DNA from 4 places in the Mesorhizobium newzealandense genome. Region 4 is predicted to be linked to each of the others. Evidence: predicted binding sites of a transcription regulator. Region 4 holds the regulator's gene; each other region holds the start of a gene.
The links. The regulator PhoB, encoded in region 4, activates phosphate uptake and scavenging genes when phosphate is short. The targets are predictions, from matches to a motif close to TGTCATNNANCTGTCAT.
Positions count from the first base shown of each region.

Region 1: ppk2 (polyphosphate kinase 2) is a predicted target of PhoB. The motif match lies at 2,686-2,702, and genes of this name have one in related genera.
Region 2: ACFSOZ_RS36945 (RNA degradosome polyphosphate kinase) is a predicted target of PhoB. The motif match lies at 2,315-2,331, and genes of this name have one in related genera.
Region 3: phnF (phosphonate metabolism transcriptional regulator PhnF) is a predicted target of PhoB. The motif match lies at 2,815-2,831, and genes of this name have one in related genera.

Region 1 is NZ_JBHUGZ010000006.1:68,378-74,001, forward strand. Features, by position in the region: gene hemB (porphobilinogen synthase) at 1-782, shown strand, start outside; gene ACFSOZ_RS08355 (dihydrofolate reductase family protein) at 985-1,629, shown strand; gene ppk2 (polyphosphate kinase 2) at 1,659-2,579, opposite strand; gene ACFSOZ_RS08365 (aldo/keto reductase) at 2,850-3,893, shown strand; gene ACFSOZ_RS08370 (glycosyl transferase family 90) at 3,939-4,910, opposite strand; gene ACFSOZ_RS08375 (hypothetical protein) at 5,109-5,261, shown strand; gene ACFSOZ_RS08380 (DUF982 domain-containing protein) at 5,311-5,544, opposite strand.
Region 2 is NZ_JBHUGZ010000030.1:586,827-592,450, forward strand. Features, by position in the region: gene ACFSOZ_RS36930 (TIGR02117 family protein) at 49-717, shown strand; gene ACFSOZ_RS36935 (FAD-dependent monooxygenase) at 748-1,986, opposite strand; gene ACFSOZ_RS36940 (zinc-finger domain-containing protein) at 2,006-2,251, opposite strand; gene ACFSOZ_RS36945 (RNA degradosome polyphosphate kinase) at 2,398-4,599, shown strand; gene ppx (exopolyphosphatase) at 4,599-5,624, shown strand, end outside.
Region 3 is NZ_JBHUGZ010000017.1:641,233-646,856, reverse strand. Features, by position in the region: gene fosX (FosX/FosE/FosI family fosfomycin resistance hydrolase) at 131-550, opposite strand; gene ACFSOZ_RS27410 (carbon-phosphorus lyase complex subunit) at 547-1,659, opposite strand; gene phnH (phosphonate C-P lyase system protein PhnH) at 1,663-2,274, opposite strand; gene phnG (phosphonate C-P lyase system protein PhnG) at 2,274-2,735, opposite strand; gene phnF (phosphonate metabolism transcriptional regulator PhnF) at 2,856-3,605, shown strand; gene ACFSOZ_RS27390 (zinc-binding alcohol dehydrogenase family protein) at 3,707-4,723, opposite strand; gene ACFSOZ_RS27385 (ABC transporter permease) at 4,794-5,624, opposite strand, start outside.
Region 4 is NZ_JBHUGZ010000029.1:9,251-14,874, reverse strand. Features, by position in the region: gene ACFSOZ_RS33355 (ROK family protein) at 84-1,331, shown strand; gene phoB (phosphate regulon transcriptional regulator PhoB) at 1,344-2,033, opposite strand; gene phoU (phosphate signaling complex protein PhoU) at 2,053-2,760, opposite strand; gene pstB (phosphate ABC transporter ATP-binding protein PstB) at 2,786-3,592, opposite strand; gene pstA (phosphate ABC transporter permease PstA) at 3,589-4,440, opposite strand; gene pstC (phosphate ABC transporter permease subunit PstC) at 4,444-5,427, opposite strand; gene pstS (phosphate ABC transporter substrate-binding protein PstS) at 5,494-5,624, opposite strand, start outside.

The DNA.
Region 1 (5,624 bases), on a different contig from region 4:
CGGCAAAGCTCGGCATTCCGGCACTCGCCACCTTCCCCAATGTCGACATCGCGCTGCGCGACCAGACCGGCTCGCACATCCTCGACCCCGACAACGTCATCAACCGCGCCACCCGGGCGATAAAGGACGCCGTGCCGGAAATCGGCATCATCACCGACGCCGCACTCGACCCGTTCACCAGCCACGGTCATGACGGCATCCTGCGCGACGGCATCATCGTCAATGATGAGACGGTGGAACAGGTAACCGCTGCAGCCGTCATCCAGGCGGCGGCTGGCGCCGACATCATCGCGCCGTCCGACATGATGGACGGCCGCATCGGCGCCATCCGCGACGCACTCGACGCCAACGGCTTCCAGGACGTGGCGATCATGTCCTATGCGACCAAATTCGCCTCGGCCTTCTACGGCCCGTATCGCGAGGCGGTCGGCACCGCCGGGCTGCTCAAGGGCGACAAGAAGACCTATTACATCGACCACGCCAATTCCGACGAAGCGGTGCGCGAGGCCGAACAGGATATCGCCGAAGGCGCCGACATGCTGATGGTCAAGCCCGGCCTGCCCTATCTCGACATCATCCGGCGGCTGAAGGACGAATTCCAGATGCCGACCTTCGCCTACCAGGTGTCGGGCGAATATTCGATGATCAAGGCGGCGGCCGCCAATGGCTGGATCGATGGCGAGAAGGCGATGCTGGAATCGCTGCTCGCTTTCAAGCGCGCCGGCTGCGACGGCATCCTCACCTACTTCGCGCCTGAAGTGGCGACGATGCTGAAGGAATAGTTTTCTCTTCCCACCGATGGCCGGTCGCAGCGGGCAATGCCGGCGCCCTCCTCGATCTCCATGAACAATTGCCGGCTTCCGGACGGGTGCCCGAGCGAAGGTCGTTGGACCAATCGCCCGGGGTTTGCTGCATCCACAAAAACCGCTTGCAATTCGCAATCAGTTTGCTACTGCTTGTACAACTGGTTATGGAGAAGACGGTATGTCCAAACTTCGCGTCAATGCTTTCACCCTGTCGCTCGACGGCTACGGCGCCGGTCCGGATCAGGATCTACAAAACCCACTCGGTGTCGGCGGGGAAGCCCTGCACAAATGGGCCTGGAGCACCCGCACTTTCCGCAAGATGTTCGGCGAGGAAGGCGGTGCGACCGGCACTGACGAGGACTTTGCGGCGCGCAGTTTCGAGAATGTCGGCGCCTGGATCCTCGGCCGTAACATGTTTGGGCCGATCCGGGGCGAATGGCCTGACGACAGATGGAAAGGCTGGTGGGGCGACAACCCGCCTTACCATGTGCCGGTTTTCGTGCTGACCCATCATAAGCGCGAATCGATCGTCATGGAGGGCGGCACGACCTTTCACTTCGTCACCGACGGCATCCATTCGGCGCTTGAGCAAGCGAAGGCGGCGGCTGATGGCAAGGACGTGCGGGTCGGCGGTGGCGTCGCCACCATCCAGCAATATCTCCAGGAGAAATTGATCGACGAGATGCATCTGGCGATCTCGCCGGTGCTGCTTGGCGCCGGCGAGAAGCTTTTTGCCGGCCTGGAGATGCCCAGGCTCGGTTACCACTGCAGCGAGCAGGTCGCGACGCCGCTCGCCACCCACGTGGTCATCAGGCGTGCCTAGGTCTCCCCCTCCCTTGCGGGGAAAGACGCTCAGTACTTCTCCGGCACGTAGAGTTCGCGCGGCAGCGTCTGGCGCTCGTATTCGGGATTGAAGACGCGCTCGGGCAGCGTGATCTCCTCGTGCGGCACCTCTTCATACGGGAGTTGCTTGAGCAGATGATCGATGCAGTTCAGCCGCGCCCGCTTCTTGTCGTTGCCCTCGACGATGAACCAGGGCGCCTCAGGAATGTTGGTGCGGGCAAAGGTCTCTTCCTTGGCCTTGGTGTACTGCTCCCAGCGTACGCGCGACTGCAGGTCCATCGGCGAAAGCTTCCACTGCTTCATCGGATCGTGGATGCGCATCAGGAAGCGCATCTGCTGCTCCTCGTCGGTGATCGAGAACCAGTATTTGACCACGGTGATGCCCGAGCGGACCAGCATGCGCTCGAACTCCGGCACGTCGCGGAAGAATTCCTCGACCTGATCGGGCTGGGCAAAACCCATCACGCGTTCAACGCCGGAGCGGTTGTACCATGAGCGGTCGAACAGCACGATCTCGCCGCCGGCGGGCAGATGCGGCACATAACGCTGGAAATACCATTGCGACTTCTCGCGCTCGGTCGGCGCCGGCAATGCCACGACACGGCAGATGCGCGGATTGAGCCGCTGGGTGATGCGCTTGATGACACCGCCCTTGCCGGCAGAGTCGCGGCCCTCGAAGACCACCACCAGCTTCTTCTTGTGATAGGCGACCCAGGACTGCAGCTTGATCAATTCGGATTGCAAGGTGATCAGGTCACGAAAATATTGCATCCGATCGATCGAAGGCGGATGCGAGTTCTTGTAGATCTTCGCGATCTCCATCGACAGCGCCGGCTCCGACATTTCGAGCTCATAGTCTTCATCGAGCGTGTCGGCGAGTTCGGCTTCAAGCCAGTCCTTGGCGGGAGAATTCTGTTTTAGCTCGGTCATTTCAGCTGCTCCGCTTGCAAGCCTTGTCGATCCACGTCCGGCGCCCAAACCCTTGGCTTGCGTCCCGGAGTGGCAACACCTGAGCCGACTTCAATATAGACCGGCAATGACGGTTTTATTGCAGACTGAGCACGATTTCCGCCGCTGCAAATCCCGCGAGGCATGATCGATCCGTCGCCGTGGCATGTCGACGAGCGGTCTAAATTGTCCTACAAATGCGGCAGGCCCGTCCGGGCGCTGCCTTTCAACAACAAAATCGCGAGGACTGACATGGAATACCGCACCCTCGGCCGTTCCGGCTTGAAAGTTTCGACACTGACCATGGGCACGATGACCTTCGGCGGCGCCGGCGCGTTTTCGGCCGTCGGCAAGACCGACCTCGAAGAAGCACGCCGGATGATCGATCTCTGCATCGATGCCGGCATCAATGTCATCGACACCGCCAATGTCTATTCGAACGGCATTTCGGAAGAGATCATCGGCGAAGCGCTCGGCGGCAAGCGCAAGGGCGACGTGCTGATCGCCTCCAAGGCGCGGATGCGGATCGGCAACGGTCCGAACGATGAAGGCCTGTCGCGCTATCACCTGATCCGCGAATGCGAGAAGAGCCTGAAGCGGTTGAAGACCGACGTCATCGACATCTACTTCCTGCACGAATGGGACGGCACGACACCGCTCGAGGAAACCATCGCCGCGCTCGACACGCTGGTTGCCCAGGGCAAGATCCGCTATGTCGGCTGCTCCAATTATTCCGGCTGGCAAGTGATGAAGGCGCTCGGCATCAGCGACAGCCATCACCAGCCTCGCTTCGTCACCCAGCAGATCCACTACACGCTGGAAGCGCGCGAGGCGGAATATGAATTGCTGCCGATTTCGGTCGACCAGGGGCTCGGCGTGCTGGTCTGGAGCCCGCTTGCAGGCGGATTGCTGTCTGGAAAATACCGCCGCGACAGCCCCACCGCGCGCCAGCTCGCCGGCTGGTCCGAACCGCCGATCCGCGACGAGGACCGGCTCTGGCGGATCGTCGATGTCCTTGTCGAGATCGGCACGCAGCGCGGCGTGTCGGCAGCGCAGGTGGCACTGGCCTGGCTGCTCGGCCGGCCGGCGGTCAGTTCGCTGGTGATCGGCGGCAGGAGCGAAACGCAGTTCCGGGACAACATCGCGGCGGCAAGCCTGGTGCTCACCGGCGAGGAGCGTGAACGCCTCGACGCGGTCAGCCGGCCGCCGGTGCTCTACCCCTACTGGCACCAGCAACTGACGGCAAGGGACCGCTTTGGCGCCGCCGATCTGGTTCTCGATCGCAGCGGCGTGTGACCACAGGTTTCGACGAGGAACCCGACGGAGGAAGCCCGCCGGCACTTAACCCGTGATATAACGCCAAACCTCGGGATCAGGCTCGATCTGGCCGCTGAGCACGAAGTATTTGTAGAGCACGAGCAGGGAGATCGCCTGCTCGGCCTGCTCGTTGGCAAATGTCCGGCAATAGGCATTCGCAGCAGAGATGATGCGTTCGGCCTGCGCCGGATGCCGCTCGAAGTATGCGACGCGCTCCGAAAGGTTGGAGAAATCCGCTTCGAGTGGCACATAGTGGACGTTTGCCTCGAGCTGGTTTTCCGCGAACCATGTCTCGTATGTCGGTGGCGGCATCAAGCAGAGCGAGTTCGAATTCATGATCCATTTGAGGTTGGTCGCCACGTCGATGCCTTCGAGCGAGACGATGTAGCGATAGCGCTGATGCTGGCCGATGCTCAGATAGGGTTTGCTATACGCAACCGGCGCATTCGGCTTGTGTGAGCCGGCGTCGCAGAACGGCAAGTCGCGCACTGCGTCCAGAAACCTCGTCCGTATCGGGTTGTTGAGATCACCGCGCCAGACCACGGACGGGCGCTTGTCGGCGAATGCGGTTGCGTCGGCAGGCATGTGGAAATGACGAAACTTGTCGAGCTTCATGATGACCGCATTGCTGTCCTGCGCACGGATAGGCCGATCCTTGACGATCGACGGCACCTTCGGCACCTCGACGATGTCGCCGAATTCCACATCGACGAGCAATGCCGGATCGAAGTAGCGGGCAAATTCCTTCAGGTCGTAATAGTACATGGTCGGGTCAAAAGGCAGCTTGCCGATGCGCACGGCATTCGCGCTGGGCACAAAGGCATCGTGCAGCTTGTTGTAGTAATTCAGCCTATGGCGAACCGAGCTGTCAGGCAGCCTGGCCTTTTTGAGCCTGTTCGCCAGTTGCCGGCGAAACAATTCCTGTGGGACGACGTCGCGCGCGAAATTTCGCGCATAATAGAAAACCTTAGCCGTCGTTCGTGCAATTGTGGCCATCGATCACTTGATCAAAAACAACGAGTAGCTCGCAATATATTGGTGCCCCGGCTCTCCCTACACCATTGTGCCGAACATCTTGCAAGCCCCAGACCGTCATCGACGCGAACGACCGGGCACTATCGCTTCAGCTGTTGTGTTTGACGGCTAATGCTCCTAGGCAGGACCAGAGCCGCGAGGCAGTGAAAAGGAGCCGATATGGCACGACCACCAAACTACGATCACGAACGCAAGGAACGCGACCGCCAGAAGGCGGCCAAGAAGGCCGAGAAACTGGCAGCCAAGGTTGCCGCGCGCGAGCGTTCGAAGCCCGAAGACGAGACCGAAACCGAAACCGAAACGGCAAAGTGACGGCAAAAGGCCCGCGCATGCGGGCCGTGCCTCATTCCAGGTTGTCGCCTTAGGCCGGGGCTTTGTCGCTGACAAAGACGTCCACTTCGCGCGCTGCCGCAATGAAGGCGCGCCTGGCGTTCATCGCCGGCTTGTCACCGGCCAATGCATCATGACAGGCCTGCAGGGCCGCGCGATGCTTGGGACTGCGCTTGCCGGGCCAGTTGTTGAGAAGGTAGTCGGAAGCCTCACGGGCCGTGCGCAAGAGCTGAGTGCTTCCCGCCGCGACTGACTTCACAGTCACAGGTGTTTCAAATCGGTTGTTTTCCATCGCCGCTCCTTACGCCATCGGCGTCTGTGAAGCGAGGCCGAAAGTGCACGCCG
Region 2 (5,624 bases), on a different contig from region 4:
GGCGGGCGGCTTGTGTCGCGCCGGGGTGCGTTTGCAGGGCCGCCATTCATGAAAAAGCTGGGACGTTTTCTAGGCCTTCTGTTGATCGTCGTTGCGCTCGCGGTGACGCTGGGCACGCTCGTGCCGCGACCACTCTGGCAAACAGCCGCCGCTCATCCCGCCGCCACGCACCATATCCTGGTGCTGACCAACCCGATCCACACCGACATCGCCATTCCGGTCGATGATGCCGTGCGCCAGCGCTTCCATTTCCTGGTCGATGCCGGCATCCCGGCCGATAGTCCGGAGGTTCGCTACATCGTCTTCGGCTGGGGCGGCCGCGCCTTCTATCTGGAAACGCCGACCTGGTCTGAGTTGAAGGCGGTGCCGGTGATGAAGGCACTGACTGTCGACGCGTCGGTCATGCATGTCGATGTCGCCGGTGACATCGCCGAACCGCATCCGGATGTCGCCGGCTTCAATATCGGCGAGGAGCGTTTTGCGGCGCTGCTCGATTTCATCGATGCGAGTTTCCAGCGAGGGCCGAACGGTCCGCTTCTTGTTCCGGACGCGGCCTACTCCAGGTTCGACCGCTTCTATGAAGCCAACGGCAATTTCAACGCGCTGGTCGGCTGCAACACCTGGACGGCGGCGGCCTTGCGCACCGCCGGGCTGCGCACCGGCTGGTGGAATCCGCTGCCGATATCGCTCGGCGTGTCGATGCGGCTTTACAATTAGCTCTGTTCCACGGGCCGGCATCCAGGCCTTTCAGCGTCGGATGATTTTCTGCGGTTGCCAGCCATAAAGCCAATCCAGATCGGCGGCGAGTTTGTCCGACGAGCGCATTTTCAGGAACAGATTGCGCGCGATAGCCACTGGACCCGCGGCATGCCAGGCAAGGCGATTGACGGCGCCACGACGGGCGACCTTTGCGACGCGCGGCCGCCGCAGGTTCTCCCAGATTTGAAGGCTTTGTGCCGGGTCGGTGGGGAAGTCGGCAAGGACATCCGCAAGCGTCGCCGCATCTTCGATCGCCATGGCGGCACCTTGCGCCGCGAACGGCGTCATCGCATGCGCGGCATCGCCGATCAGCGCCATGCCATCGGTCGTCCAAGGTTGTTTGCTGTCGACCGTATGGATCGGCCATGCCGTCCACGGGCCGGATTCCCCAACCAGACGGGCGAGCGCTGCCGCCGTACCGCGCAGCGCACCGGCCAGAATCCCTGCGTCGGCGTTGCCGGACCAGCCCTCGGCAATGCGTTCGCCCTTGGTGAAGGCGGCAAGATTGAAGGCATCACCTTGGCTGACGGGATAGGCGACCATGTGGAAGCCGGGATGCAGGAAGGTGGTGACGCAATTGGTGGCACCGATCGCGGCAAAGGCTTGTCCAGCAGCGCTGTCGGCGGGAATGGTGGCGCGCCACGCCAGTTCGCCCGAAAAATGGCTTCTTGGCGACGCCGCCCCCTTGGTTGTGTCGACAAGGCCGCGCAGCGATGACCAGACGCCATCGGCGCCGACCAGCAGGAAGCCTCCGGCCTCGACCGTCTCGCCGGCTATCTCGGCAGCCACGGTGACACCATGGCTGCCTTTGGCAACACTGCTGACCTGCGCACCGGTGGTCAGAAGAATGTTCGGCATCTCGGCAACGCGCGCAGTCAGGGCACTCTGCAGGTCGGCCCTGTGGGCGACGAGATAGGGTGCCTGCCAGCGGGCTTCGGCGGCTTGTCCGAGCGGCACACGTGCCAGTTCGCGCAACGTCGCGGCGTCCTTCAGCACCACGGCTTCCGGCCGCACCGTTGCCGGCAGCAGTCGGTCGAGCACCCCAAGCTGGCGAAGGATGCGTGTTGCGTTGGGAGAAAGCTGGATGCCGGCGCCGGCGGCTTCCAGGCGCTGCGCCTGTTCGAACACCTGCACAAGGTAGCCGCGTTCGGCGAAAGCAACGGCCGCGGTCAGCCCGGCAACGCCGGCCCCGGCGATAACGACTTGCCGGGACCGCCTGTCGTCCATCGGGCTTGTCGCGAAAGAATCAGGCAGCCTGGTCGATGTAGATGCAGCCGGCGGGCAGCGTTTCCGTCGCCTTCAGCTTTGGCGAATAGCGGTAGAGCGTCGAGCAATAGGGGCAGACTTTTTCATTGTCGTCGCCCATGTCGAGAAACACGTGGGGATGGTCGAAAGGCGGGTTGGCGCCCGTGCACATGAATTCCTTGACGCCGATGTCGATTGCCGGGTGGCCCGCATCGTTCTGAAAATGGGGAATGGAACCGCCTGCCATCGTCGTCTCCTTAACGCAGTCTCCTCTGCATCTGGATCATAACCCGTCTCTTTGCAAGTTCGATGAAATCAAACTGTCGCAAAAGCCTGTCAGAGGATAAGTTAAGCCGGTTAACCGGCGAGCGGTTGCGGGGAAGAGCGGGAATCATGAACGAACTGAAGCCGGTGCAGAGCGAATTCGTGAATATCGAGGTGGTTCGCCCGGAGGGCGGCAACCCGGATCGCTTTGTCAACCGGGAGTTTTCCTGGCTGCAGTTCAACCGGCGCGTTCTCGAGGAATCGCTGAATCTCAATCATCCGCTGCTCGAGCGCGTCCGCTTCCTGTCGATCTCGGCGGCCAATCTGGACGAGTTCTTCATGGTCCGCGTCGCCGGTCTTGCCGGCCAGGTGCGCGAGGGCATCACGCTGAAGAGCCCTGACGGCCGAACCCCCGAACAGCAGCTCGAACAGCTGCTGCGGGAGGTCGAGCGGCTGCAGGAAGACCAGCAGAAGAGCCTTTCGGCGCTTACCGTGCTGCTCAACAAGGAAGGCATCGAGAGCATCACCCGCGATGCCCTGACCAAGGACGAAAAGGTCTGGCTGGAAGACCATTTTCAGGAGCAGGTGTTTCCGGTGCTCACCCCGTTGTCGATCGACCCGGCGCATCCGTTCCCGTTCATTCCCAATCTCGGCTTCTCGATGGCGCTGCAATTGCGCCACCGCAAGAATGGCGAGGAGATGAGCGCGCTGCTGCGCCTGCCGGTGGCGCTGAAGCGCTTCATCCGTCTGCCGGACCGCAAGCACCATGTCCGCTTCATCCCGCTGGAAGAGGCGGTCGGCCTCTATATCGGCAAGCTGTTTCCCGGCTACGAGGTCAAGGGCTCCGGCACATTCCGCATCATCCGGGACAGCGATATCGAGGTCGAGGAGGAATCCGAGGATCTGGTGCGCCTGTTCGAGACGGCGCTGAAGCGCCGCCGCCGCGGTTCGGTGATCCGCATCGAATTCGACAGACTGATGCCCGGCGAATTGCGTGAGTTCGTTGCCGGCGAGCTTGGCGTGTCGTCGAGCCGCATCAGCGTCCTGACCGGGCCGCTGGCGCTCAGCCAGATTTCCGAGATCGTCGCCGTCCCCCGCGACGACCTCAAATTCACGCCTTACAATCCGCGCTTCCCCGAGCGCATCCGCGAGCATGGCGGCGACTGTTTTGCCGCCATCCGCGAGAAGGACATCGTCGTCCATCATCCCTACGAATCCTTCGACGTGGTGGTGCAGTTCCTGCGCCAGGCGATGGCCGATCCCGAAGTGGTGGCGATCAAGCAGACGCTTTACCGCACGTCAAACGACAGCCCGATCGTGCGCGCGCTGGTCGACGCGGCCGAGGCCGGCAAGTCGGTCACCGCGCTGGTCGAGCTCAAGGCGCGTTTCGACGAGGAAGCCAACATCCGCTGGGCGCGCGACCTGGAGCGCGCCGGCGTGCAGGTCGTGTTCGGCTTCCTTGAGCTGAAAACCCATGCGAAAATGTCGCTGGTGGTGCGGCGCGAGGACGGCAAGCTGCGCAACTACGTGCATCTCGGCACCGGTAACTACCATCCGGTCACCGCGCGCATCTACACCGATCTGTCCTTCTTCACCACCGATCCGACGATTGCCCGCGATGTCGCCCAGCTGTTCAATTTCATCACCGGCTATGCCGAGCCGACGGATGAAATGCGGTTGGCGATCTCGCCGTTCACGCTGAGAAGCCGCATCTTGAAGCATATTGCCGACGAGATCGCCCATGCGGTGGAGGGGAGGCCGGCACGCATCTGGATGAAGATGAACGCGCTTGTCGATCCGATCATCATCGATGCGCTCTATGACGCCGGCCGCGCCGGCGTCGAGATCGACCTCGTCGTGCGCGGCATCTGCTGCCTGCGGCCGCAAGTGCCGGGCCTGTCGGAAAACATCAGGGTCAAGTCGATCGTCGGACGTTTTCTCGAACACAGCCGCATCTATTGCTTCGGCAACGGCCATGGGCTGCCCTCGGACGGGGCGATCGTCTACATCTCTTCGGCCGACCTCATGCCGCGCAATCTCGACCGCCGCGTCGAGACCATGGTGCCGATCACCAATCCAACTGTGCATGAACAGATCCTGGGCCAGATCATGCTGGGCAACATCATGGACAATCAGCAAAGTTTCGACGTATTGGCTGATGGAACCTCCCGGCGCGTCGTGCTGGAGGAGGGCGAGGAACCGTTCAACGCGCAGGAATATTTCATGACCAATCCGAGCCTGTCGGGACGGGGTGACGCGCTGAAGTCGCATGCACCCAAGCGCATCGCGCAGTTCAAGCGCCGCAAGAAGAACGCCGCAGCGTCCAGCTGATGCTGTCTGATTCCCAGGGCCGGTTGCAGGACCGCCGACCGCTGTCCATCATCGACATCGGGTCGAACTCGATCCGTCTCGTCGTCTATGAGGGGCTGGCGCGCTCGCCGACTATGCTGTTCAACGAAAAGATGCTGGCCGGCCTTGGCCGTGGCATCGTGTCGACCGGCAAGCTCGACCCCGAGGCGGTGACACGCTCGATGGAGGAGTTCCGCCGCTTTCGCGCGCTCTCCGACCAGGCCGGCGCCGAGCACATGTATGTGCTGGCCACCGCCGCGGCCCGCGAGGCAATCAACGGTCCCGATTTCATCCACCGGGCCGAGGACGTGCTCAAGACCGAGATCCGCGTGATAAGCGGTCGCCAGGAAGCCTATTATTCGGCGCTCGGCGTCATTTCAGGCTTCCACCCGGCCAATGGCATCGCTGGCGATCTGGGTGGCGGCAGCCTCGAACTGGTCGACGTCAACGGCGAAGCGATCGGCGACGGCATAACGCTGCCGCTGGGCGGCCTGCGCCTGCAGGACATGGCGAAGAATTCGCTGACCCAGGCGGCGAAGATCACGCGCGACGAACTGGCGAAAGCGAAGCTATTGAAAGGCGGGCAGGGCAGGCCCTTCTACGCCGTTGGCGGCACCTGGCGAAATCTCGCCCGGCTGCACATGGAAATGACCAATTATCCGCTTGGCGTCATGCACCACTACGAGATCAGCGCCGACAGTGCGACGAACTTCCTCAAGCAGGTCGCCAAAGCCGAGATCGAGAAGGTCAAGGGTATCGAAGGCGTTTCGAAGAATCGCCGTTCGCTGCTGCCCTATGGCGCCATCGTGCTGCAGGAGATCATGGCGGCGATGCAGCCGTCGAAGATCATCGTCTCGGCGCTCGGCGTGCGCGAAGGCTTTCTCTATTCGCTGCTCGACGAGGCCGAGCAGAAGGCGGACCCACTGATTTCGGCCTCGGAGGAACTCGCCCGTCTGCGCTCACGCTCCGTCACCCATGCGCATGAACTTGTCGACTGGACCGCCAGG
Region 3 (5,624 bases), on a different contig from region 4:
GAAGAATGGTTCTTCCTGCACCGAAGGAAAGCGCACACGGCGAGACCGTTGCCGGGAGCAGTGGTGGCTATGGCGGAGGGTATGGCGGCCATTCCAGTGATGGTGGCCATGGGGGTGGCGTGCACTGATTTCATTGCGCTGCCTCCAGTCCCTTGGCGTAGCGGGCCAACCGCCCCGCGAGCGTACCGGTATGCAATTCGAACATGTGGTTGTTGTCGTCGTAGAAATAGACCGAGCGGCCTTCGCCCTCGACGCGTGGGCGCGGCGGACGCATGTCGAGCCCTAGCTTGCCGATGCGCTCGGCGTAGCGATCGAAATCGGCGTCATCGATCTTGAAGGCGATGTGGTTGTAGCTGCGCTCCGGCAGCTTCTCGCCTTCCATGACGGCGATCCAGATGTCGCCGATCATGAAGAATTTTTCACGCGACAGCGAGAATTGCCTGGCGCCGCTGTCATAGACCTCGCGCGCGTCGAAAATCCCGGCCAGGATCGCGGTCATCCGGTCGAGATCGCGGACGATGAAAGTCATGTGGGACAGGCCTTGAATCATTCCGCGGCCTCCCGCTTCTCTTCGACCTTTGCGGGATTCTCGCGGGCATCGTATTCGGCGCGCATGCGGCGCACGAGGTCGAGTTCGGCCTGGAAGTCGACATAGTGCGGCAGCTTCAGATGCTCGACGAAGCCGGTCGCCTGAACATTGTCGGAATGCGAGATGACGAACTCCTCGTCCTGCGCTGCGGCGACGACATCCTCGCCCAACTCGCTGGCGCGCAGCGCCCGGTCGCAGAGCGCCATCGCCATCGCCTTGCGCTCGCTCTGGCCAAAGACGAGGCCGTAGCCGCGAGTGAACTGCGGCGGCGCCTTGGCAGACCCCTTGAACTGGTTGACCATCTGGCATTCGGTGACCCGCACGCTGCCGAGCGGGACAGCGAAGGGCAGTTCGGGCACATCCAGCTCCAGCTCGACCTCGCCGATGCGGATCTCGCCGACGAAGGGATGGTTGCGGGCATAGCCGCGCTGGGTGGAATAACCGAGCGCCAGCAGAAAGCCCTCGTCGCCGCGTGACAGCGCCTGCAGGCGGATGTCGCGCGCCATCGGGAATTCCAGCGGCTCGCGGGTGATGTCACCGGGGACATGGTCTTGCGGCATCTCGCCATCCGGCTCGATCAGGCCTTCGCGGGCCAGGATGGCCGAGACGCGCGGCATGGCTTGCGTTTCCGTCTCGCGCTGCTGCGGCTCGGCGACATCGCCGCCGGCGGCAAGCTCGGGATCGAGCAGCCGGTGCGTATAGTCGAAGGTCGGGCCGAGCAGCTGGCCGCCGGGCAGGTCCTTGTAGGTCGCCGAAACGCGCCGCTCGACCAGCATGGTGGCGGTGTCGATCGCCTTGGAGTAGCCGAAGCGCGGCAAGGTGGTGCGATAGGCGCGCACCAGGAAGATCGCTTCGATCAGGTCGCCGCGCGCCTGGACGATGGCGAGGGCGGCCAGCTCCCGGTCGTAGAGCGAGCCTTCGCTCATCACCCGGTCAACGCCAAGCGCCAGCTGCTCGACGATCTGGTCGAGGCGAAGCGCCGGCACCGAACGGTCGCCGCGCCGGCGGTCGGCAAGCAGGCTGTGGGCGTTGGCGATTGCGGCTTCGCCACCTTTCACCGCGACATACATGCTTTAAGCCTCCATCGTCTTGATGCGCGTGGTGCGCGGCAGGCAGGCGACCCCGTCTGATGTGGCGAGGATGATGTCGACGCCGCGCGGAAAGCGCTTGATATTCTGCTTCCACTGCTCGACGAAATGACGCGGCATCTGCGCCGGCGCGATCTTGGCACTGGTTTCGATGCCGGGACCTTCGAGCAGCAGCGGGGCGCCGGAGACGAGATCACTCACCAGCAAGATCAGCGTGGTGGAGCGGTCGGGATAGTCCTGCGTGCCTTGCGAAAAGCCGTCCAGAGCCATCATCTCGGCCGGCGTGGCGATCAAAGCGAAATGGGCATCGGCCGGCGTGTTGGCGAGTGGCGCGCCAGGGTGAAAGCCAAGCCAGGATTTGATTGCGGCGGAGGCTTGCAACGCCGGGTCGAGCCACAGCGGCGTGTCATTGTCGCAAAGCGCGAGTGCTACGGCGCCGGCGGTTGCCGAGAGCGGCGCCGGCGGGCGGGCGAAGGCGGGCAGGGGCTGCACGCTGCCCGGCCGCGCCATCGCGTCCATGACGGCGCGGAACACGGTCTGGGCGTTGAAGACCGGATCGGCGAAGCCGCCCTCGATCGATCGCGCTGCGATGTCCATCAGTCTTCTCCGCGAACCATTGTGAAGAAATCCACCTTCGTTGCCGCCGTCTCGGCGCGGCGCCGTTCATGCGCCGTGGTCAGGGCAGACCGCAGCGGCGCTATGAGCCCGGTCTCGACCTCGGTGCGGCGGGCTGGGTCCTGCCACAGCGCGTCGGCGATGGCCGCCAGCCTCGCCTTCTGCTTGTCGCGGCCAAGCGCATAGCAATGGCCGACCTGTCCGGATGGCAGCCGTACTGTCGCGCGGGTGACGGTTGCCTCGCCGACATTGAAGGGGGCGCCGCCACCGCCGATGCGGCCGCGCACGGTGATCAGGCCGGTCTCGGGGCCGCGCAGCAGCTCGGCTTCGGAAGGCAATCCGGCTTCATTCCAGAGCCGGACGATGTCATCGCCGCTGGATTGCGCCAGTGTTGCCATGGCGGCCTTGCGCTCGGCCTGGTCACGAGCTTCCTGTCCTCGCATGAGCAACATTCCTCTTGTCTAAATTTGTCTATTGATATAGACAACTATACAAATTATACCTTTTATCTAACGCGAGTCCATGACGTGTGGATGACAGGGATAAACGGCTGGGGGCAATCAATGGTCGGGCAACTGGCAGCGGACAGCATCGAGCGGCGTAGCGGTGTGTCGCTGTGGCGGCAGATTGCCGACAAGATCCTGCATGCGATCGCCATCGGAGATTTCGCCGAGAATGCAGCGCTGCCGCCGGAGGTGGCACTTGCCGAACGTTATGGCGTCAACCGGCATACAGTGCGCAGCGCCATAGCAGCCCTCGTGCAGGAAGGGGTGCTGCGGGCCGAGCAAGGGCGGGGCACTTTCGTGCTGTCGCGCAAGCGGCTGTCCTATCCGATCGGCGCGCGCACACGCTTTTCGGCAGGCCTGCAAGGGCAGGCGTTGGAACGGCATACCGTCCTGCTTGCCTCGTCGGTCGAGCCGGCCAGCCATCGCGTCGCCGAGGGGCTTGGCCTTGCCAGGGGGACTGACGTGATCCGGCTGGAAACGCGCGGCGAAGCCGATGGCCGCCCGGTGTCGCGGGCTGCCGGCTGGTTCGAGGCCAGGCGCTTTGCCGGCATCGATGCCGCCATGGTGGAAACCGGCTCGATCACCGCATCGCTGGCACGCTTCGGCATCGACGATTATCTCCGGCAATCGACCATGCTGTCGGCGCGCCATGCCGATGCCGCCGACCTTGCCGATCTCGACCTCCAGCCCGGAGCCATCGTGCTGGTCACGGTCGCCGTCAACGTCACGCCCGACGGCCAGCCGATCCAGTTTTCAGAGTCACGGTTCCCGGCCGAGCGGGTCGAGCTCAAATTGTCGGCGCTTTAGGGTGTACTGAGATTCAGGGGATGCCGGCCTGACCTGAATCTCAACACACCCCTATCTTTCGGCGGCTCTGCCAAGACACCGCCGCTCGCACGAGCGTCGGGTCAGCCGACCTCGATCACGGCCTTGATCAGACCGGATTTCTCGTGTGTCCAGCGGGCGAGATCGCGTGGCGTGTCGGCCAGCGTGGTGCGGTGGGTGACGAGCTTGGCCAGGGGCACGGCGCCGTTGCGGATCGAGGCGGCGACGTGGTCGAAGTCGGCGCGCAAGGCATTGCGGCTGCCGATCAGCGTCATCTCGCGCTTGTGGAATTCCGGATCGGAAAAAGCGATGTCGTCCTTGACGACGCTGACCAGCACCAGTGTTCCGCCATGCGCGACATGGGCGAAGGCCGACTGCACCGACTGGGTGTTGCCGGTCGCGTCGAAGACCACATCGAAGCCTTCGCCGGCGGTTGCTTGCCTGACCAGATCGGGCACCGCGCCGCGCGAACCGTTGAGAGTCTGGAAGCCGAGTTCACTCGCAGCGAAGCCGAGCCTTTCGCTGCTCATGTCGAGCAGCGTCACGTCAAGCCCGGCGATGTGGGCGAAAATGGCGGTGCCGAGCCCGATCGGGCCGGCGCCGATGACCAGTGTGCGGGCGCCGGGCTGACCCTGCGCGCGCCGCACGGCATGCGCGCCGATGGCCAGGAACTCGACGGCGGCGGCGTCGGCCAGCGACAGGCCGTTGGCCGGATAGAGATTCTGTGCCGGCACAAGGATCCGTTCGCACATCGCTCCGTCGCGATGGACGCCGAGCACCTCGATCCTGACGCAGCAATTCGGCTTGCCGTGCCGGCAGGCAATGCATTTGCCGCAGGACAGATAGGGGTTGATGACGACCGGTTCGCCAATGGCGAGATCGACGCCGTCGCCAGTCTCGATCACGGTTCCCGACACTTCATGGCCCATGATGCGGGGATAGGCGAGGAACGGGTGCTTGCCTTCGAAGATATGATAGTCGGTGCCGCAGATGCCGACATGGCTGACAGCCACCAGCGCCCAGCCGGGAGCGGGCGCGTCCGGCGCGGGCCGGTCTTCCAGAACAAGATCGCCGGGCGAGCGGCAGACGACGGCTTTCATGCTTCAATCCATCTGTCATGAAATCGCCGGCCCGTCATGTGTGGCGGGCCGGCGGTCAATTGAGGTCGACTTACTTGCCCCGGCGGCGCAGCCCGTCGAAGTAGACGATAATGATGATCAGCGCGCCGGTGATGATGCGCTGCCAGAACGAGTTGACGTTGAGCAGATTGGCGCCGTTGTTGATGGTGGCGAGGATGAAGGCGCCGAGCAGCGGCCCGTGCACCGAGCCGACGGCGCCGAACAGCGAGGTGCCGCCAATCACCGACGAGGCGATCGCCTGCAGCTCCCAGCCCTCGGCCTGGGTAGGGTTGCCGATGCCGATGCGGGCGGCGAGCAGCACGCCGACGAAAGCCGCGCACAGGCCGGACAGCGTGTAGGCCATGTAGATGGTGCGCTGGACGTTGACGCCGGACAGGCGCGAGGCCTCGGCGTTGGAGCCGACCGAGAACAAATACCGGCCCCAGCGGCTGTGATGCAGGAAAATATAGGCCGGAATACCGACCAGGATGACCATCCAGAACAGGTTGGGAATGCCGATAAAGGAATTGCGTGAGAACGCCGTGAAGGTGTCGCTGTTGATGTTGATCGAGTTGCCGTTGGTCATCAAAAGCCCGATGCCGCGCAGCGAGGTCAGCGTCGCCAGGGTGATGATGAAGGGCGGCAAGCCCATCTTGACGATGCCGAAGCCGTGGAACATGCCGATGGCAACACCGACCAGCAGCGTCACCAGAATGGCGAGCCAGATGGGGAAGCCGGCGTTGATCATCATGGCGACGACGACGGTGGCGAAGCCGACCACGGCGCCGACCGACAGGTCGATGCCGCCGGTGATGATGACGAAGGTCTGGCCGACCGCCATGATGGCGATCATCGAACCCTGGCGCAAAAGATTGGCGATGTT
Region 4 (5,624 bases):
CTGAGGTGCGTCGCGCTTCAGGCTTCGCTGACAGCCTTCGGGGGGCACGAAAGGCTGCAGCGACCGGGAGGATGTGAAAAAACATGTCGGTCGGAATCCGCCACGACGATCTGCGCCGTCGCAACCGGGCGATGGTGATTGCGGCCGTGCGTCGCGCCGGACAGCCGTCACGCACCGAGATCGCCGCGACCACTGGCCTCAGCCACTCGACCATATCGGCGATCTCCTCCGACCTGATCGGCGAAGGCATCCTGGCCGAGAGCAAGCCGAGCGAGGCCGGCTCGCTCAAACGCGGCAGACCGCAGGTCGGCCTCAGCCTCAATCCGGAAGCGGCGGCGGTGATGACCGTAGTGCTGTCGCTGAACTTCCTCTCCGTCGCCGTCATCGACTATGCCGGCCAGGTGATCGCCGAGGAACAGCGCCGGCTCGATACGCTGACGATGTCGCGCGACGCGCTGGTCGGCGAATGCGTCGCCATCGTGCGGCGCCGCCTCGAAGACCCCGATCTCGACGTCCGCAATGTCGCCCGCATCGCGCTGGCGATCCAGGGCATCACCGACACGCGTGCCCGCGCCATGTTGTGGTCGCCGATCACGCCGCACACAGATATCGCCTTCGCCGACATACTCGAGGACGAGTTCGGCATCCCCGCCACCATGGAGAACGACTGCAACATGATGGCGGTGGCGCTGCGCTGGCGCGATCCCCAGCGCTACCGCGACGACTTCATCGCCATCCTTTTGTCGCACGGCATCGGCATGGGCCTGGTGCTGAAGGGCGAACTGTTCACCGGCACCCATTCCTCGGGCGGCGAGTTCGGCCATATGATCCATCGGCCGAACGGCGCGCTGTGCCGCTGCGGACGGCGCGGCTGCGTCGAGGCCTATGCCGGCAACTACGCCATCTGGCGCAACGCAAGGCAGATGAGTGAGGACGCAGAACCCGTCGCCGATGTCAGTGACGCTGACATGCGCGCTCTGGCAACTGCGGCTCGCGAAAGGGATGGACCCGAGCGCGAGGCCTACCGCAAGGCCGGCGAAGCGCTCGGCTACGGTCTCGGCAGCCTGTTCGCGCTGATCGATCCGGCGCCGGTCGCCATGGTCGGTGTCAGCGCCGCGGCCTTCGACCTGATCGAGCCGGCATTGCGCGAGGCGATTGCCCAGACCGCCGGCGGCCAGCACTCGAAATCGATATCCTTCGACACCGAGCCGAACGAACTGCCATTGATCCGCGAAGGCTGCGCCATGCGCGCGCTGACTTTCGTCGACCAGGAGATTTTCGCACCTGGCGCGCAGACAAGATCCGGCCTCGTTGGCAAGAACGTGGCGTGAATCAAACGGGAGTCAATCTTCCCTGATCGCGTATCCGGCACCGCGGATGGTGCGGATGACATCGGGCATGCGGCCATTGTTGACCGCCTTGCGCAACCGGCCGACATGCACGTCGACCGTGCGCTCGTCGATGTAGATCGTCTCGCCCCAGACATTGTCGAGCAGTTGGCTGCGCGAGAACACGCGGCCGGGATGGCGCATCATGAACTCGAGCAGGCGAAACTCGGTCGGGCCGAGCCTGATCTCGCTCTTCTTGCGATAGACCCGGTGCGATTCACGATCGAGCACGATGTCGCCGACCTTGAGCACACTGGACAGCACTTCCGGCTTGGCGCGGCGCAGCAGCGCCTTGACCCTGGCCATGAACTCCGGTGTCGAGAACGGCTTGACCAGATAATCGTCGGCGCCGGTCGAAAGGCCGCGCACACGATCGCTTTCCTCGCCGCGCGCGGTCAGCATGATGATCGGCAGCCGCTCGGTCTCGGGACGCATCCTTAGCCGGCGGCAGAGTTCGATGCCGGAAACCGCCGGCACCATCCAGTCGAGCACCAGAAGGTCGGGGACGTTCTCCTGCAACCGGATCTCGGCCTCATCACCGCGCGTCACCACCTCGACCTGGTAACCCTCGGACTCCAGATTGTAGCGGAGCAGCACGCCTAGCGGCTCCTCGTCCTCCACCACCATGATGCGTGGCGCGATCATCGACTGGTCACCCCTGTCGTCATGCCGCCGGCGCGGACATTGCCGTCTCGTCCTGCTTCGGACGATTGGCGGGCAACTGCGTACCGGTCAAAACATAATACGCATTCTCGGCGATGTTGGTGACGTGATCGCCGATCCGCTCGAGGTTCTTGGCGCAGAACAGAAGATGCGTGCAGGCGGTGATGTTGCGCGGGTCTTCCATCATGTAGGTCAGCAGTTCGCGGAACACGGAGGTGTATTTGACGTCGATGCGCTCGTCGTCGGCGCGCAGTTTCGCCAGCGCCGCGGCGTCGCGCGCCGCATACTCCTCGATGACGCCCTGCACCTGGATCAGCACCAGCTGCGCCATTCCATCGATGGAGTGCGACAGGTCGCGCGGTGTGACGCTGAGGCCGACGGTGCCGACGCGCTTTGCGATGTTCTTGGCAAGGTCGCCGATGCGTTCGAGATCGCCGGCCATGCGGATCGAACCGACGACATGGCGCAGATCGTCGGCCATCGGCTGCCGCTTGGCGATCAGCGTGATGGCGCGGTCATCGAGCTCGCGCTGGCGCGCGTCCATGATCGCGTCGTCTGAAACAACGCGCTGTGCCAGCGCGTTGTCGGAATTCAGCAGCGCCTTGGTGGCACCACCGACCATCGAGCCGGCGAGATCGCCCATGTCACTGATGAGCCTGCTGATCTGTCCGAGATCCTCGTCGAAAGAAGCGACTGTGTGTTCGCCCATGATCCTGTCCCTCGTATGCCTGAGCTCAGCCGAAGCGGCCGGTGATGTAGTCCTGCGTGCGCTTCTCGCGGGGCGACGTGAAGATCTTCTCGGTGCGGTCGAACTCGACCAGTTCGCCCAGATACATGAAGGCAGTCTGCTTCGACACGCGCGCCGCCTGCTGCATATTGTGGGTGACGATGACGATCGTGTAGTCGGCTTGCAACTCGTCGATCAGCTCTTCGATCTTGGCGGTCGACAGCGGGTCAAGCGCCGAGGCCGGCTCGTCGAGCAGGATGACTTCCGGCTTCACCGCCACGGTACGGGCGATGCAGAGCCGCTGCTGCTGGCCACCGGAGAGGCTGAGGCCGCTGGCGTTGAGCTTATCCTTGACCTCGGTCCACAGTGCGGCGCGCTTCAGCGCCTGCTCGACGCGGCCGTCCATCTCGGACTTGCTGAGTTTCTCGTAGAGCCTGACACCGAAGGCGATGTTTTCATAGATCGACATCGGGAACGGCGTCGGCTTCTGGAACACCATGCCGATCTTGGTCCGCAGCAGGTTGAGGTCCTGCGAGCGGTCGAGAACGTTCTGGCCGTCGAGCAACACCTGGCCCTCGGCGGTCTGCTTGGGATAGAGTTCGTAGATGCGGTTGAAGACGCGCAGCAGCGTCGACTTCCCGCAGCCGGAAGGGCCGATGAAGGCGGTGACGCTGCGCTCGGGCAATGACAGCGTGATGTCCTTCAACGCCTTGCTCTGGCCGTAGTAGAAGTTGAGGTTCTTGACCTCGATCTTGGCCTTGCTGGCGGTTGCCTCGGCGGCGATCGTCATGTCTGGAGACAACATCTGGCTCATTTGTCCTCTCTGCGTCCGGTCAGGCTGCGCGCAAAGATGCTGAGCGCGAGAACCGTCAATGTGATGATGAGTGCGCCGGTCCAGGCCAGTTGCTGCCATTCCTCGTAAGGGCTGAGAGCGAACTGGAAGATGGTCACAGGCAGGCTGGCCATCGGCGCGTTGAGATTGCTCGACCAGAACTGGTTGTTGAGCGCCGTGAAGAGCAGCGGTGCGGTCTCGCCCGAGATACGGGCGATCGACAGCAATATGCCGGTGACGATGCCGGACAGGGCGGCGCGGTAAGCGACCGACTTGATGACCACCCAGCGCGGCGCGCCGATCGCGGTGCCGGCTTCGCGCAAGGCGTTCGGCACCAGGTTAAGCATGTCCTCGGTGGTGCGCACGACGACCGGGATGACCAGGATGGCCAGCGCGACGGCGCCGGCGATCGCCGAGAAATGCCCCATCGGCCGGACCATCAGTTCGTAGACGAACAGGCCGATGATGATCGACGGCGCCGACAGCAGGATGTCGTTGATGAAGCGCACCACGGTGGTGAGCTTCGAAAAGCGACCGTATTCGGCCATGTAGGTGCCGGCCAGCACGCCGATCGGCGTGCCGACGATCACGGCGATGATGGTCATCACCACGCTGCCATAGATGGCGTTGAGCAGGCCGCCGGCATCGCCGGGCGGCGGCGTCATCTGCGTGAACACGTCGAAGGACAGGCCCGCAGTACCCTTGTAGACCAGCGCGCCGAGGATGAGCGCCAGCCAGGCAAGTCCAATGCCCGCGGCGGCGACGCAGAGCGTCATCATCACGGCATTCTTCCGCTTGCGGCTCTGGTGAAGCGATGTGGCTGTCGACATCGGTCAGGCTCCCGTGCGGGCGTCAATGCGCATCAGCATGTAGCGTGCGATGGCGAGGATCAGGAAGGTGATGACGAACAGGATCAGGCCGAGCGCCACCAGCGAGGAGGTGTAGAGGTCGCCGACGGCTTCGGTGAATTCGTTGGCGATGGTGGCGGAAATCGTCGTCGCCGGCGCGAACAGCGAGCTGCTGATGCGGTGCGCGTTGCCGATGACGAAGGTCACCGCCATGGTTTCGCCGAGCGCGCGGCCGAGGCCGAGCATGACGCCGCCCATGATGCCGATCCTTGTATAGGGAATGACCACGCGGCGGGTCACTTCCCAGGTCGTGCAGCCAATGCCGTAGGCGGACTCTTTCAGCACCGGCGGCACCGTGTCGAAGACGTCCTTGGTGATCGAGGTGATGAACGGCAGCACCATGATCGCAAGGATCAGCGACGACGTCAGCAGGCCGATGCCGTAGGGCGGACCGGCAAACAGGCTGTTTAGGCCGGGAATGCCATGGAACACGCCTATGATGAAGGGCTGCACGGTCGTCTGCAGGAAGGGCGCCAGCACGAACAGGCCCCAGATGCCGTAGATGATCGAGGGGATGCCGGCGAGCAGTTCCACCGCCATGCCGATCGGGCGCCGCAGCGGGCGCGGGCAAAGCTCGGTGAGAAAGATGGCGATGCCGATGCCAAGCGGCACGGCAATCAGGATGGCGATGGCGGATGTGATGATGGTGCCATAGATCGGCGCCAGCGCGCCGAATTTCTCCGTCACCGGATTCCAGCTTTCGCTGGTCAGGAAGGAGAAGCCAAAAGTCGACAGGGCTTGCCAGGAGCCGGCAAACAGCGAGATCGCAACGCCGCCGAGCAGGACCAGCACCAGTATGGCGGCGGCCCGGGTCATGCCGTGGAAGATCGCGTCGGTCAGCGCGAACCGCCTGACAGTCGCGTCGCGCGAACCTCGAATGGCTGGCAAGGCTTCCTGGACAGCGCTCATGTGAAGCTCGGCTCTTTGAGTGGAGGGAAAAGGAGCGCCGCGGCGCGGCGCTCCTTCAAGGGGATATTATTGGCCGACGTAGACGGGCTTGCCCTCGGTCTGGATGTCGGCCTTCCACGAAGCCTTGATCAGGTCGACGACGCTGTCGGGGATCGAGACGTAGTCGAGCGCCTTGGCGGTTTCCTTGCCGTCGTTGT